One region of the Streptomyces sp. NPDC001617 genome, then DNA from elsewhere that is predicted to be linked to it. Evidence: predicted binding sites of a transcription regulator. Region 1 holds the regulator's gene; the other holds the start of a gene.

Region 1 (7,708 bases):
CCCCCGGACCCCCAGCAGCCACCTCCAGCCCACGTCAGCGACCGTTGAACGCATCCTTCAACCGCGAGAACAACCCCTGCTGCCCAGGCTGGAACTGCCCCTGCGGCCGCTCCTCGCCTCGCAGCTTGGCCAGCTCGCGCAGCAAGCGCTCCTGCTCGGGGTCCAGCTTGGTCGGGGTCTGGACCTCGACGTGGACGATCAGGTCACCGCGTCCGCCGCCGCGCAGATGCGTGACGCCCCGGCCGTGCAGCGGGATCGACTGGCCGGACTGGGTGCCGGGCCGGATGTCGACCTCCTCCATGCCGTCCAGCGTCTCCAGCGGCACCTTGGTGCCGAGGGACGCCGCGGTCATCGGAATGGTGACCGTGCAGTGCAGGTCGTCGCCGCGCCGCTGGAAGGTGCTGTGCGGCAGCTCGTGGATCTCGACGTACAGGTCGCCGGCGGGGCCGCCGCCGGGGCCGACCTCGCCCTCGCCCGCGAGCTGGATACGCGTGCCGTTGTCCACACCGGCCGGGATCTTGACGGTGAGCGTACGGCGGGACCGCACCCGGCCGTCGCCCGCGCACTCGGGGCACGGCGTCGGAACGACCGTGCCGAAGCCCTGGCACTGCGGGCAGGGACGCGAGGTCATGACCTGGCCCAGGAAGGACCGCGTCACCTGCGAGACCTCACCGCGACCGCGACACATGTCACATGTCTGGGCGGAGGTCCCCGGCGCCGCGCCCTCACCGTTACAGGTGGTGCAGACGATCGCCGTGTCGACCTGGATGTCCTTCGTCGTGCCGAAGGCCGCCTCGTCGAGCTCGATCTCCAGCCGGATCATCGCGTCCTGGCCGCGCCGCGTACGCGACCGCGGGCCCCGCTGCGACGCCGTACCGAAGAACGCGTCCATGATGTCCGAGAAGTTCCCGAAGCCACCCGCGCCGAAGCCGCCCGCTCCCGCGCCGCCCGCCTGCGAGAGGGGGTCGCCGCCGAGGTCGTAGACCTGCTTCTTCTGCGGGTCCGAGAGCACCTCGTAAGCGGCGTTGATCTCCTTGAACCGCTCCTGGGTCTTCGGATCCGGGTTGACGTCCGGGTGCAGCTCGCGCGCGAGCCGCCGGAAGGCCTTCTTGATCTCTTCCTGCGACGCGTCGCGGCGCACGCCGAGAACGGCGTAGTAGTCCGTGGCCACTTACGACTCCGCCAGGATCTGTCCGACGTACCGTGCCACTGCGCGTACCGCTCCCATCGTTCCCGGGTAATCCATGCGGGTCGGTCCGACCACGCCGAGCTTGGCTACTGCCTCGCCGCCCGAACCGTAGCCGACCGACACCACGGAAGTGGAGTTGAGTCCCTCATAGGCGTTCTCGTGACCGATGCGTACGGTCATGCCCGAATCCCCCGCCTCACCAAGCAACTTGAGGAGCACGACCTGCTCCTCCAGCGCCTCCAGGACGGGGCGGATGGTGAGGGGGAAGTCATGTCCGAAGCGGGTCAGATTGGCGGTACCGCCGATCATCAGCCGCTCCTCGTTCTCCTCGACGAGTGTCTCCAGAAGGGTGGAGAGCACCGTCGAGACCGTACCCCGGTCCTCGACGTCGAAGCCCTCGGGCAGGTCTTCCACGAGGAGGGGGACGTCCGTGAACCGCCGACCCGCGACGCGGCTGTTCAGCCGCGCCCGCAGGTCCGCGAGCGAGGCCTCCCCGACGGGCGCCGGGCAGTCGACCATCCGCTGCTCGACCCGCCCGGTGTCCGTGATCAGCACGAGCATCACGCGCGCGGGGGCGAGCGAGAGCAGCTCGACGTGCCGGACGGTGGACCGGGTCAGCGAGGGGTACTGGACGACGGCCACCTGCCGTGTGAGCTGCGCGAGCAGCCGCACGGTCCGCGCCACCACGTCATCGAGGTCCACGGCGCCGTCGAGGAAGTTCTGGATGGCCCGCCGCTCGGGCGCGGTCATCGGCTTGACGCCCGCGAGCTTGTCGACGAACAGCCGGTAGCCCTTGTCGGTCGGAATCCGCCCGGCACTGGTGTGCGGCTGGGCGATGAACCCCTCGTCCTCCAGGACCGCCATGTCGTTGCGGACCGTCGCCGGGGAGACCCCGAGGTTGTGCCGCTCGGTCAGGGCCTTCGACCCGACCGGCTCCTCGGTGCCGACATAGTCCTGGACGATGGCGCGCAGGACCTGGAGCCGTCGTTCACTCAGCATCGCGCACACCTCCAGAAAGTCGTCCCCTGGGCGCTTTGCCTGGCACTCTGTCCATTCGAGTGCCAGCGTTCCCCGGCCCAGTGTACGGCTGTGGGGTACACCCGGGGCAAGGTCGGCCCCTGTTGACGCGGTCGTACGGTTAGCGTCGCCGTATGACGGTGACTTGGGAAGAGCTCGGATGGGAGCGGGTCGCGGCCGGGGTGGGGCGGTGCCGGCTGCCGGGCTGGGACTGCACGGCGGGGCTGGTCGTCGGGGACGGCACGGCGCTGGTGATCGACGCGGGGTCGAGCCTGGTGGAGGGCGCGCGGCTGCGGAGGCAGGCGGAGGCGCTCGCCGGCCGGCGTGTGACCCATCTCGCGCTCACCCACCCCCACTTCGACCATGTCTTCGGGGCGGCGGCGTTCACGGGCGCGGAGGTGTACGGCCCCGTCGGCATGGACGCCCTGTTCGACGCCCGGCACGCGCGCGAGGAGCTGCGCGAGGACGCGGTACGGGAAGGGCTGGACGCGCGCCTGGCCGAGGAGGCCGTGGCCTCCCTGCTCCCGCCCCGCCATCATGTCTCCGGCGAGTGGACCCTCGACCTGGGCGGCGACCGACAGGTGCTGCTGGCGAACGTCGGCCCCGGCCACACCGCCCACGACCTCGCGGTCCTGGTCCCCGGCTCGCCGGAGGTCGTCTTCTGCGGCGACCTGGTCGAGGAGTCGGGCGAACCGCAGGCCGGCCCGGACGCCGTACCGTCGCACTGGCCGGCCGCGCTGGACCGGCTGCTCGACCTGGGCGGCGAGGACGCGCTGTACGTGCCCGGTCACGGAGCGGTGGTGGACGCGAGGTTCGTGCGGGCGCAGCGGGACGCCCTGGCGGCGCGTTTCGGCGTGTCGCGGTAATCGCTGCGGCACCGGGGGCCGCGCTTCTCCTATCGTCATCCGAATGCGCCAGTACTCCGCCGATCTGACCCCTCCCTGGAAGAAGCCGAAGCCCGTCCCCGAGGTCCCGGCGGAGCCCGGTCTGGTGGTCGAGGAGCCCGGCACCGGTTTCTGCGGCGCGGTGATCCGCTGCGAGGCGGGCACGGTGACCCTGGAGGACCGCTTCGGCAAGCACCGGGTGTTCCCGATGGAACCGCGGGGCTTCCTGCTGGAGGGCCGGGTGGTGACGCTCGTACGCCCCACCGGTGACGGGCCTGTACGTCCCACCCGTACGGCTTCCGGTTCGGTCGCCGTCCCCGGCGCACGCGCGCGGGTGGCCCGCGCCGGGCGCATCTATGTCGAGGGCCGGCACGACGCCGAACTGGTCGAGCGGGTGTGGGGCGACGACCTGCGCATCGAGGGCGTGGTGGTGGAGTACCTGGAGGGCGTGGACGATCTCCCGTCGATCGTCGCCGGGTTCGCACCCGGCCCGGACGCCCGGCTCGGCGTGCTGGTGGACCATCTCGTCCCCGGCACGAAGGAGTGGCGGATCGCGGAGGCGGTGACGAGCGAGCACGCGCTCGTGGTGGGCCACCCCTACATCGACATCTGGGAGGCCGTGAAGCCGTCGTCCCTGGGCATCGAGGCGTGGCCGCGGGTGCCGCACGGGCAGGACTGGAAGACGGGGGTGTGCCGGGCACTGGGCTGGCCGTCGGAGAACACCGGGGCGGTGTGGCAGGCCATTCTGAAGCGGGTGGGCTCCTACAAGGACCTGGAGCCCGAACTCCTGGGCCGGGTGGAGGAGTTGATCGACTTCGTCACGGGTAGCGGTGGGGCCTGACGTTCTTGTAGGTGCCGAACTCGGTGGTGTCCAGTTCCAGTCCGAGCTCCTCCAGCGGCAGCGGCGCCCCGAACTTCGTGATCTGCTGCCTTTGATAGTCGGCGTTCTCCCCCCTCCCGACAGGCCTCGTCAGCAGGACACACTGCGCCATGATCGGGTCCACGATGAGGTAGGCGTAGATCTCACCGGCGGCGTAAATCGACCGCTTGATCTCGTAGTCCCGCTGGACGCTGGTCTTGGAGACCACCTCCACCACCATCGTGACCAACTGGGACGGCAGTAGATGGCCTGAGTCCGGGGCAACACCACGTTCCACCACCACCAAGTCCGGAATGGGCTCGCTGGTCTCACCGATGATGTCCACGTCCGTCACCTGAAGCCGTTCCCAGCGCTTACGCGGGATCTGGTCCACCACGTCCGCCACGATCCGGTTGTGCACCAGATCGGGAGTGGCCATCATCACGATTTCCCCCCGGAGCAGTTCGGCCTTGACGCCCTCGGGAGGCTCGAACTCCTCGAAGAACTTGGCAATCCCACGCTCGTCCACAGCGGTCATCTCCGTGGCCTCCACATCCGCCGCGTACTTTTAGCGGCAGCCTACGAATCAGGTTAGGCACCGAACCCCCGTTCCGCACCGATTCACTCGCCCGAGTGATCAGTCCACCAGATCCCTGACCACCGCGTCCGCCAACAACCGCCCCCGCAGCGTCAGCACCGCCCGCCCCGCCTCGTACGGCCCGCCCGCCAGCAGCCCCTCCCCCAGCGCCCGCCGGGAAGCCGCGAGTCCGTCCTGCTTCAGCAGCTCCAACGGCACCCCTTCCAGCAGCCGCAGCTCCAGCAGGATCCGCTCCACCCTCCGGTCCTCGTCGGACAGCAGCTCGCGGCCCGCACCCGGCGACTTCCCCGCCGCCAGCGCCGCCGCATACGCCCCCGGATGCTTCACGTTCCACCACCGCACCCCGCCCACGTGCGAGTGCGCTCCGGGACCCGCGCCCCACCAGTCGGCGCCCCGCCAGTACAGCTCGTTGTGCAGGCAGCGTCCCGCCTCGGAGGTGGCCCAGTTGGAGACCTCGTACCAGTCGAAGCCGGCCGCGGACAGGACGTCCTCCGCGATCAGGTACCGGTCGGCGTGGACGTCGTCGTCGGTCATCGGGACCTCGCCCCGGCGGATGCGGCGGGCCAGCTGCGTGCCCTCCTCGACGATCAGGGCATAGGCGCTGACATGGTCCGGGCCGGCCCCGATCGCCGCCTCCAGCGAGGCCCGCCAGTCGTCGTCCGACTCGCCCGGGGTGCCGTAGATCAGGTCGAGGTTGACATGCTCGAAGCCGGCCGTGCGGGCCTCCGCGACGCACGCCTCGGGGCGGCCCGGGGTGTGGGTGCGGTCCAGCACGCGCAGCACGTGCTGCTTGGCGCTCTGCATGCCGAAGGAGATCCGGTTGAAGCCGCCGTGGCGGAGGGTCGCCAGATAGGCCGGGTCGACGGACTCCGGGTTCGCCTCCGTCGTGACCTCGGCGTCGGGCGCGAGGCCGAATTCGTCGCGGATCGCCTGCAGCATGCGTACGAGATCGTCGGCCGCCAGCAGCGTCGGCGTACCGCCGCCGACGAAGACCGTGCGGACCGGGCGCGGGTCGTCGCCCAGCACCTTCCTCGCCAGGCGGATCTCGTCGATCAGGGTGTCCGCGTAGTTGTCGCGGGAGGCCAGCACTCCGCCCGTGCCGCGCAGCTCGGTGGCGGTGTAGGTGTTGAAGTCGCAGTAGCCGCAGCGGGTCGCGCAGTACGGGACGTGCAGGTAGAAGCCGAGGGGTCGGTCGGCGGACCCGGCGAGCGCGGAGGCGGGGAGGGAGCCGTCGGCGGGGACCGGCTCGCCGTCGGGGAGTGCGGAAGGCATGCCTTCCATTGTCCGGCACGCGTGCGCGTACCTACTCCGCCTGCAGCACCAGCAGCGCCAGATCGTCCTCCGGAGGCCGCCCGCCGAACTCGTGGACCAGGCGTTTGATGCGTTCCGCGATCAGCTGGGCGCTCAGGCCCGCGCAGTCGGCCAGCGCGGCGGCGAGGCCGTCGCCGTCGTCGAACTGGCGGGAGCCGGAGCGGCGCTCGGTGACGCCGTCGGTGACGCAGAGGAGGCTGTCGCCGGGGCGCAGCTCGAAGGTCTCGCTGGTGTAGGTCTCGTCGTCGATGACGCCGAGGAGCGTCTGGGGACGGGCGGCCGTGCGGACGTCGCCGTCGGGGCCGAGGAGGAGCGGGAGGGGGTGGCCGGCGGAGGCGAGGGTGCAGCGGACGCCGCCGTCGAAGGGGGCCAGCTCGCCGTAGAGGAGGGAGAGGAAGCGGGTCTGCGGGCCGTCACCGGGGGCGCCCTGCTGGACGAGTGCGCGGGCCGCCGCGTCGGCGGCCTCCGTGGCGTCGTCGAGGAGGAGCCGGTTGAGGCGGTCGAGGACGTCGGCGACGCCGTAGCCCTCGCGGGCCAGCAGGCGCAGCCAGGGACGGGCCAGGCCGATGACGACGGCGGCCTCGGGGCCCTTGCCCTGGACGTCGCCGACGGCGAAGCACCAGCGGCCGTCGCCGGCCGGGAAGAGGTCGTAGAAGTCGCCGCTGGGGCCGCCCTTGTCGCAGGGCTCGTAGACGAGGGCGCTGTGCACTCCGGGGATCTCGGCGACGGCGACGGGCAGCAGGCCGCGCTGCAGGACCCGGCTGATGGTGGCCTGGCGGGCGTACTGGCGGGCCGCGCCGATGGCCAGGGCCACCCGGCGGCTGAGGTCCTCGACCAGGCCGGTGACCTCGTCGGGGAAGCGCAGCAGGCCCGCGCGGCCGATGACGAGGGTGCCGAGCGGGCGGCCGCCGGCGATCAGGCGGTACGCCAGTGCCGCGCCGTGGGTGTCCCGGGCGTCCAGCGCCTCGCCGGGCCAGGGGTGGGCGACGGGCCCGGACTGGAGGGCCCCGGGCGGCGGCCGCGGCGGGTCCTTCTCCAGGGCCCGGCGCAGCTCCTCGATGCGGTTCTCGCTGCCGTGCCAGACGCGGGCGAGCCGCGGGCCCGTGCCGGCGGTGCCGTCGCCCGCCCAGCCGCCGGGATCGGGGGTCTCCCAGCGGCCCATCACCTCGTCCTCCAGCCATACGGCGCACCAGTCGGCGAGCCTCGGCACGATCAGCTGTCCGGCGAGGGCGGCGACCAGGTGCTCGTCCAGCTGTCCGGCGAGCAGGTCGGAGGCCTCGGCGAGGAAGGACAGGGCGCCCCGGTTGAGCCAGTCCCGGTCGCGTTCGGCGCGATGGGGGTCCCCCCGGCCGAACTCATTCGAGGGTGGGGGAGGATCGGGCGCGAGGATCCCGACGAGGTCCAGGCGCCGTTCCAGGGTGTAGGCGTCCAACTCGTCGGCGTCCGCGCCCTGTTCGGCGAGCAGCCGCGCCCACACCGTCTTGGCGCCCCTGCGGTAGCTGACGCCCCAGGACTCGGCGAGCGTGGCGACCAGGCGCAGTCCGCGGCCCGACTCGTGCGTCCCGTACGACGGTTCGGCCTCCGCGTCCCGGGGCGGCCGGGAGGGATGGTGGTCGCGGACCTCGACGACGAGGGCGCCGGTCGCCTCCTCCAGCCGGCAGGCCACCTGGATGTCGGTGCCCGCGTGCACGACGGCATTGGTGACGAGTTCGCTGACGACGAGGACGGCGTCGTCGGCGAGGCGCTCGGTGAGGTGTTCGGCGCCGGGCAGCCCGGCCTCGGTCCACTCGTCGACGGCGGAGCGCACGAGGGCACGGGCGGAGCCCGGCGCGAGGGCGCTTCCGGCGAGG
Region 2 (7,708 bases), on a different contig from region 1:
TGCCCGCCCACAGGAACTGGTCGACGAGATAGCCGTGGGCGCCGTGGATCTCCACGCCGTCGAAGCCGATCCGCTCCGCGGCCGCGGCGGCCTCGGCGAACGCGCCGATGACGTCGTCCACGTCCCGCTGGGTCATCGCCTGGCCGGTCGGCTCGGCACCCGCGGCGGCCAGGCCGGAGGGGCCGACGGCGGGCGCGTCCGCGAACGGCGGCTGCCCCTGCTTCCGCACCATGCCGATGTGCCACAGCTGCGGCACGATCGTGCCACCCGCCGCATGGACCCCCTCGGCGACCTTCGCCCACCCGGCCAGCTGCTCCTCACCGTTGAACCGCGGGACGCGATCGCTGTCCCCGGCCGAGTCGTGGCCCACGTATGTGCCCTCGGTGACGATCAGGCCGACTCCGGCGGCGGCCCGGCGGGCGTAGTACGACACCACGTCCTCGCCCGGCACGCCGGCCGGCGAGAAGTTGCGGGTCATCGGCGCCATGACGATGCGGTTGGGGACGGTCAGGCCGTTGATCGGGGTGGGGCGGGAGAGGATCTCGGCCGCGCGTGAAGTGGACTCGGGGACGGTGGCGGTCACGTGGGGATCTCCTAGGGGACCGAGCGGTATGTGCATGCGCATGGAATCTACCTTCGCGCCAACCTCCCGGCGAGCCTCGCTATTCCGCGATCCTCTGTGACTCCGCCCACGCAACCCCACCCGGTCAGCTCAGGGACTCCAGCGACACCTCGCCCGGCACGCCGGCCGGGGAGAACTTGCGGGTCATCGGCGCCATGACGATGCGGTTGGGGACGGTGAGCCCGTTGAGCCCGAAGGGGCGGGAGAGGATCTCGGCCACACGAGCGGGGGCGGGGTGTCGGTCATGCCAAGTGGCTTTCCCCGCACGGGACTTGCGAACACATGACCGAGGGCGGCACCCCCAGCAGGAGCTGGGGGTGCCGCCCTCGGTAAGGACGTCGATCAACCGCGAGGCCGATCGTCGATCAACCGGAACCGGTCGATCAGAAGTCCATGTCACCGCCCGGCATACCGCCACCGGCGGGCGCGGCGGCCTTCTCCGGCTTGTCGGCGATGACGGCCTCGGTGGTCAGGAACAGCGCGGCGATGGAGGCGGCGTTCTGCAGGGCAGAGCGGGTCACCTTCGCCGGGTCGATGATGCCGACCTTGATCAGGTCGACGTACTCGCCGGTCGCGGCGTTCAGGCCGTGGCCCGGGGTCAGGTTGCGGACCTTCTCCACCACGACGCCGCCCTCGAGGCCGGCGTTGACGGCGATCTGCTTCAGCGGGGCCTCAAGGGCCAGCTTCACGATCGCGGCACCGGTGGCCTCGTCACCTTCGAGCTCAAGCTTCTCGAAGACGCTGCCGGCCTGGATGAGCGCGACGCCACCACCGGCGACGATGCCCTCCTCGACGGCCGCCTTGGCGTTGCGGACGGCGTCCTCGATGCGGTGCTTGCGCTCCTTGAGCTCCACCTCGGTGGCGGCACCGGCCTTGATGACCGCGACACCGCCGGCGAGCTTCGCCAGGCGCTCCTGCAGCTTCTCGCGGTCGTAGTCCGAGTCGCTGTTCTCGATCTCGGCGCGGATCTGGTTGACCCGGCCCGCGACCTGCTCGGAGGAGCCCGCACCGTCGACGATGGTGGTCTCGTCCTTGGTGATGACGACCTTGCGGGCCTTGCCCAGGAGGTCCAGGGAGGTGTTCTCGAGCTTGAGACCGACCTCCTCGGAGATGACCTCGCCGCCGGTGAGGATGGCGATGTCGTTGAGCATGGCCTTGCGGCGGTCGCCGAAGCCCGGGGCCTTGACGGCGACGGACTTGAAGGTGCCGCGGATCTTGTTGACGACCAGGGTCGACAGGGCCTCGCCCTCGACGTCCTCGGCGATGATCAGCAGCGGCTTGCCCGACTGCATGACCTTCTCCAGGAGCGGGAGCAGGTCCTTGACGGAGCCGATCTTGGAGTTGGCGATCAGGATGTACGGGTCGTCGAGCGACGCCTCCATCCGCTCCATGTCGGTGGCGAAGTACGCCGAGATGTAGCCCTTGTCGAAGCGCATACCCTCGGTGAGCTCCAGCTCCAGACCGAAGGTCTGGGACTCCTCGACGGTGATGACGCCTTCCTTGCCGACCTTGTCCATGGCCTCGGCGATGAGCTCGCCGATCTGGGTGTCGGCGGCGGAGATGGAGGCCGTCGAAGCGATCTGCTCCTTGGTCTCGACATCCTTCGCCTGCTCGAGCAGGGCACCGGAGACGGCCTCGACGGCCTTCTCGATACCGCGCTTGAGGGCCATCGGGTTGGCGCCGGCGGCTACGTTGCGCAGGCCTTCCTTGACGAGGGCCTGGGCGAGAACGGTCGCGGTGGTCGTACCGTCACCGGCGACGTCGTCCGTCTTCTTGGCGACTTCCTTGACCAGCTCGGCGCCGATCTTCTCGTACGGGTCCTCGAGCTCGATCTCCTTGGCGATGGAGACACCATCGTTGGTGATCGTGGGGGCGCCCCACTTCTTCTCGAGGACGACGTTGCGGCCCTTGGGGCCGAGCGTCACCTTCACGGCGTCCGCGAGCTGGTTCATGCCGCGCTCGAGGCCGCGCCGCGCCTCCTCGTCGAACGCGATGATCTTGGCCATGTGAAGTGGTCCCTCCAGGACTGGGGGTGATTCTTCGGACCGCGCCCGCGCCCGCGACGGACGGCTCGCATGCCTTGTGGTTCCTTGCCCCACCCGGCCTGCGGGCCTCACCGACCCGGTCCTTCGTTGTCACTCTCACCTTCAGAGTGCTAACGCCAATGATTAGCACTCGGGGTAGGCGAGTGCAAGCGGCTCTCGGGGATCGGCCAGGTCTCCCACGGACCCCCGGGCATGCCGGAGGGCCCGTACCCATGACTCCCCATGGGGTACGAGCCCTCCGAAGAAGAACGAAGAACGACGCTGCTGTTACTCCGGCGCGTGCTTCAGCCGGTCGCCAGGCGAACCATGTCCGCCTGCGGCCCCTTCTGACCCTGCGAGATCTCGAAATCGACCCGCTGGCCCTCTTCCAGGGTGCGGTACCCGTCCATCTGGATGGCGCTGTAGTGGACGAAAACATCCGCACCACCGTCGACCGCGATGAAGCCGTACCCCTTCTCCGCGTTGAACCACTTGACGGTGCCCTGAGCCATGCCTAACTCCCCTATTACTGGCCCTTGCACAGACCCGCACTTCGCGGATCCGGGTCAGACCTCACCCCCCACGGTTTGGGGGCGTGCGCCGGAACGCGTCGACCGCGGCTGAATGTATCTGCCCAACTGCCGTCTGCAACAGGTCAATCGGACGAGAATTCTGGACGGAAGGGGTCCGGAATGTAGTAAGAATTCGCCCGAATTCAGGGCAAGTCGGACCGCATAAAAGGCGCATAAGCCACAAAAGACGTGCACACTTTGGCTACTTCTCATCGCATCCGGAGCCGGTACCCATATGCGTCCGGCATACGAAAAGCAGCTGCTTCCCCAACTGTACCGTGCTCAACCATACAGAATTGCCCCCTCCGGTTCTCTCACGGAGGGGGCAATTCGATGAACTCTTGGTGACCGGCGTTACCGACGGTAATAATCGGGGCGGCCGGTATGCGCGGTCAGCCTCCGGCGACGGCCGGGATGATCGACACGCCCGCACCGTCCGGGGTGGCCGTCTCCAGCCCCTGCTCGAACCGCACATCGTCGTCGTTGACGTACACGTTGACGAACCGACGCAGCTTGCCCTGGTCGTCGAGAACGCGCGCGGCGATCCCGGTGTGGTTCTTCTCCAGGTCGGCGATGACCTCGGCGAGGGTCCCGCCCTCGGCGGTCACCTCGGCCTGGCCGCCGGTGTAGGTGCGCAGGATGGTGGGGATGCGGACGGAGACGCTCATGATGCGAGGCCAGCCTCTCGGAAGGAGTCGAGGTTCGGACGGATGGTCGCGGTCAGGCCGGTGTCCGAGGCCACCGCGTCCAGGGTCTTGAGGCCGTCGCCGGTGTTCAGCACGACCGTGGTCAGGGTCGGGTCGAGGAGACCGTTCTCGATCAGCTTCTTCGTGACACCCACCGTCACGCCACCCGCCGTCTCGGCGAAGATGCCCTCGGTCCGGGCCAGCAGCTTGATCGCGTCGACGACCTGCTCGTCGTTGACGTCCTCCACCGCGCCGCCCGTACGGCGCGCGATGTCCAGGACGTAAGGGCCGTCCGCCGGGTTGCCGATCGCCAGCGACTTGGCGATGGTGTTCGGCTTCTGCGGGCGGACCACGTCGTGTCCGGCCTTGTACGCGACCGACACCGGCGAGCAGCCCTCCGCCTGCGCGCCGAAGATCTTGTACGGCTTGTCCTCGACGAGCCCGAGCTTGATCAGCTCCTGCAGCCCCTTGTCGATCTTCGTGAGCTGCGAACCGGAGGCGATCGGCACGACCAGCTGGTCGGGGAGCCGCCAGCCGAGCTGCTCGCAGATCTCGTACGCCAGGGTCTTGGAGCCCTCCGCGTAGTACGGCCGCAGGTTGACGTTGACGAAGCCCCAGCCCTCGCCGGCCGGGTCGCCGATCAGCTCGGAGCAGAAGCGGTTCACGTCGTCGTAGTTGCCCTCGATACCGACGAGCTCGCCGCCGTAGACCGCGGCCATGACGACCTTGCCCTGCTCCAGGTCGTGCGGGATGAACACGCAGGAGCGGAAGCCGGCGCGGGCGGCGGCGGCGCCCACGGCACCGGCGAGGTTGCCGGTGGAGGAGCAGGAGAGGGTGGTGAAGCCGAAGGCGCGGGCGGCCTCGATGGCCTGGGCGACGACGCGGTCCTTGAAGGAGTGCGTCGGGTTGCCGGAGTCGTCCTTCACGAAGAGCTTGCCGGCGTCGACACCCAGCTCGCGCGCGAGGTTGTCGGCCTTGACGAGCTTGGTCCATCCGGGGTTGATGTTGGGCTTGTCCGCCACGTCCGCCGGGACGGGCAGGAGCGGCGCGTAGCGCCAGATGTTCGCGGGTCCCGCTTCGATCCGCTTGCGGAGCTCCTCGGTGTCGTAGGCCGAGAAGTCGTACGCGATCTCGAGCGGGCCGAAACACTCCTCGCAGGCGAAGACCGGACCGAGCGGTACCCGGTGACCGCACTCGCGGCAGGAGAGCGCCGCGGCGGGACCGAGGTCGACCGTCGTCGTGGAGTCCGTGGTGCTTGCAACAGTCTGCGCAGCCATGTGAGGCGAGGCCCTTTCTCCTCATCTTCCTCACGACGCATCTCGCCGTGAGACGGATTTGGCACCTTCCCTAGCCGGGGAGCCTCGCGGAAATGATCAACACTGATCTACGAGAGCCGGCTGGAGGGTTGCCGGGGCTTCATCGGGCCGTATCCCTCTGCCCCTCTGGATGAGCGGTATTCGGTTGTCCCTCCGACGACCTCGGACATGCGATGGTCATCGTCGTTGTTCAAGACTGTAACCGAAGGCCAGGACAGTTGAGATAGTCGTCCGAACCGCGAGACAAAAGTGAGGAGCCGCCTACGTGCTGGAAGAAGTCGAGCGCTGGCTGAGCACCCGCTCCTGGTCTGTCACCGATCGCCCGCTCCACCAGATCCTGGCCGCGAAGCAACGCACCGGTCAGTCGGTCTCCGTCGTCCTGCCCGCACTCAACGAGGAGGAGACGGTCGGCGACATCGTCGCCGTCATCCGCCATGACCTGATGCAGCAGGTCCCGCTCGTCGACGAGATCGTCGTCGTCGACTCCGGGTCCACCGACCGCACGTCCGAGGTCGCCGCGGCGGCCGGCGCGCGGGTCGTCCACCGCGACGACATCCTGCCCCGCCTCCCGGCGGTCCCCGGCAAGGGCGAGGTCCTGTGGCGCTCCATGCTCGTCACGACCGGGGACATCGTCTGCTTCATCGACGCGGACCTGAAGGAGTTCTCCTCCGACTTCGTCTCCGGGATCGTCGGTCCGCTGCTCACCGACCCCGGGATCGATCTGGTCAAGGGCATGTACGACCGTCCCCTGGGCACTGAGTTGGACTCGCTCGCCTCCGGCAAGACGCGCGGCCAGGGCGGCCGGGTCACCGAGCTGATGGCCCGCCCGCTCCTCAACATGCACTGGCCGCAGCTGGCCGGTTTCGTGCAGCCGCTCGGCGGCGAGTACGCGGCCCGCCGCAGCCTGCTGGAACAGCTCCCCTTCCCGGTGGGGTACGGCGTCGAGCTGGGCATGCTCGTCGACGCGCTGCATCTCGTCGGCCTCGACGCGCTCGCCCAGGTCGATGTCGGTGTGCGCAAGCACCGGCACCAGGACGGGCAGGCGCTGGGCCGGATGTCGGCGGCGATCTACCGCACGGCGCAGCTGCGGCTGGCGCGCGGGCATCTCATCCGTCCCTCGCTCACCCAGTTCGAACGGGGCGATGACGGTTTCGAGCCGCGTACCTACTCCGTGGACACGGAGGAGCGGCCGCCGATGGCGGAGATCGCGGAGTACGCCTCGCGGAAGGTCGCCTGACGGTGCGCGTCACGTGCTGTATACGGTGCACCCGCAGAGCGCAACCAAACGTTTGAGCGTTTCCGGGCCGGGCTAAGTTGAGGCGTATGGCTTCCACGCACGGTGCTGCCCATCAGGTGCTGGTCGCGTCCAACCGCGGCCCGGTCTCGTACGCCCTCCAGCAGGACGGCTCGCTGACCGCCAAGCGCGGCGGCGGCGGGCTGGTCTCCGGTCTGTCCGCGATCGGGCCGGAGGCGGGCGCCCTGTGGGTGTGCTCGGCCCTGAGCGACGGCGACCGCGAGGCCGTGCGGCGCGGGGTCGGCGAGGAGGGCGTGCGGATGCTCGCCATCCCGGCCGACGTGCACGCGGACGCGTACAACGGCATCGCGAACTCGGTCCTCTGGTTCGTCCACCACATGCTGTACCAGACGCCGCTGGAGCCGGTCTTCGACGCGGAGTTCCGCCGGCAGTGGGAGTCGTACGAGACCTACAACCGGGCCTTTGCGGAGGCGCTGGCGGAGGAGGCGGGCGACGGCGCGGCGGTCCTGGTCCAGGACTACCACCTGTGCCTCGTCCCCGGGATGCTGCGGGAGCTGCGGCCTGACCTGCGGATCGGGCACTTCTCGCACACGCCGTGGGCGCCGCCCGACTACTTCCGGATGCTGCCGGACGACATCCAGGTGCGGCTGATGGAGGGCATGCTCGGGGCGGACCGGGTGGCGTTCCTGACCTGGCGGTGGGCTACCGCGTTCCAGAACTGTGTGCAGGGGCTCGACCCCTGTCGCTGGGAGGTCACGTGGCCGTCGGGCGCCCCCCGGACGATCGAGCACCTGCTCGACGGCAGGCGGCGCACCCGCGAGACGTTCATCGGCGTCCACGGCCTCGGCGCCGACGCCGAGTTCCTGCACGCCCGCTCGCACGAGGCGGACGTCGAGGAGCGGATGGCGGCCCTGCGCGAGGAGATCGGCGCGGGCCGCAAGGCGATCGTCCGGGTGGACCGCACCGAGCTGTCGAAGAACATCGTGCGGGGGCTGCTGGCGTACCGGCAGCTCCTCGACGACCACCCGGAGTGGCGCGAGCGGGTCGTGCACGTGGCCTTCGCCTACCCCTCCCGCCAGGACCTCGCCGTCTACCGGGACTACACGGCGGCGGTGCAGCGTCTGGCGGGCGAGATCAACTCCCAGTACGGGACGCCGGCTTGGACCCCGGTCGTACTGCACGTCAAGGACGACTTCGCGCGCTCGCTGGCGGCGTACCGGCTGGCCGACGTGG

Evidence for each region. The regulator HrcA, encoded in region 1, represses chaperone genes, less so after heat shock. The targets are predictions, from matches to a motif close to TTNGCACTCNGNNNNNCNGAGTGCNAA.
Region 2: groL (chaperonin GroEL) is a predicted target of HrcA. The motif match lies at 2,791-2,817, and genes of this name have one in related genera.

The regions. Positions count from the first base shown of each region.
Region 1 is NZ_JBSFHA010000002.1:148,526-156,233, forward strand. Features, by position in the region: gene dnaJ (molecular chaperone DnaJ) at 35-1,171, opposite strand; gene hrcA (heat-inducible transcriptional repressor HrcA) at 1,172-2,188, opposite strand; gene ACWC09_RS02335 (MBL fold metallo-hydrolase) at 2,341-3,072, shown strand; gene ACWC09_RS02340 (DUF3097 domain-containing protein) at 3,116-3,931, shown strand; gene ACWC09_RS02345 (Uma2 family endonuclease) at 3,909-4,487, opposite strand; gene hemW (radical SAM family heme chaperone HemW) at 4,587-5,819, opposite strand; gene ACWC09_RS02355 (SpoIIE family protein phosphatase) at 5,851-7,708, opposite strand, start outside.
Region 2 is NZ_JBSFHA010000031.1:52,949-60,656, reverse strand. Features, by position in the region: gene ACWC09_RS23760 (NADH:flavin oxidoreductase) at 1-619, opposite strand, end outside; gene ACWC09_RS23755 (hypothetical protein) at 708-842, opposite strand; gene groL (chaperonin GroEL) at 1,006-2,628, opposite strand; gene ACWC09_RS23745 (cold-shock protein) at 2,952-3,158, opposite strand; gene ACWC09_RS23740 (MoaD/ThiS family protein) at 3,611-3,886, opposite strand; gene thrC (threonine synthase) at 3,883-5,181, opposite strand; SAM riboswitch class I at 5,200-5,357, opposite strand; gene ACWC09_RS23730 (glucosyl-3-phosphoglycerate synthase) at 5,486-6,457, shown strand; gene ACWC09_RS23725 (alpha,alpha-trehalose-phosphate synthase (UDP-forming)) at 6,544-7,708, shown strand, end outside.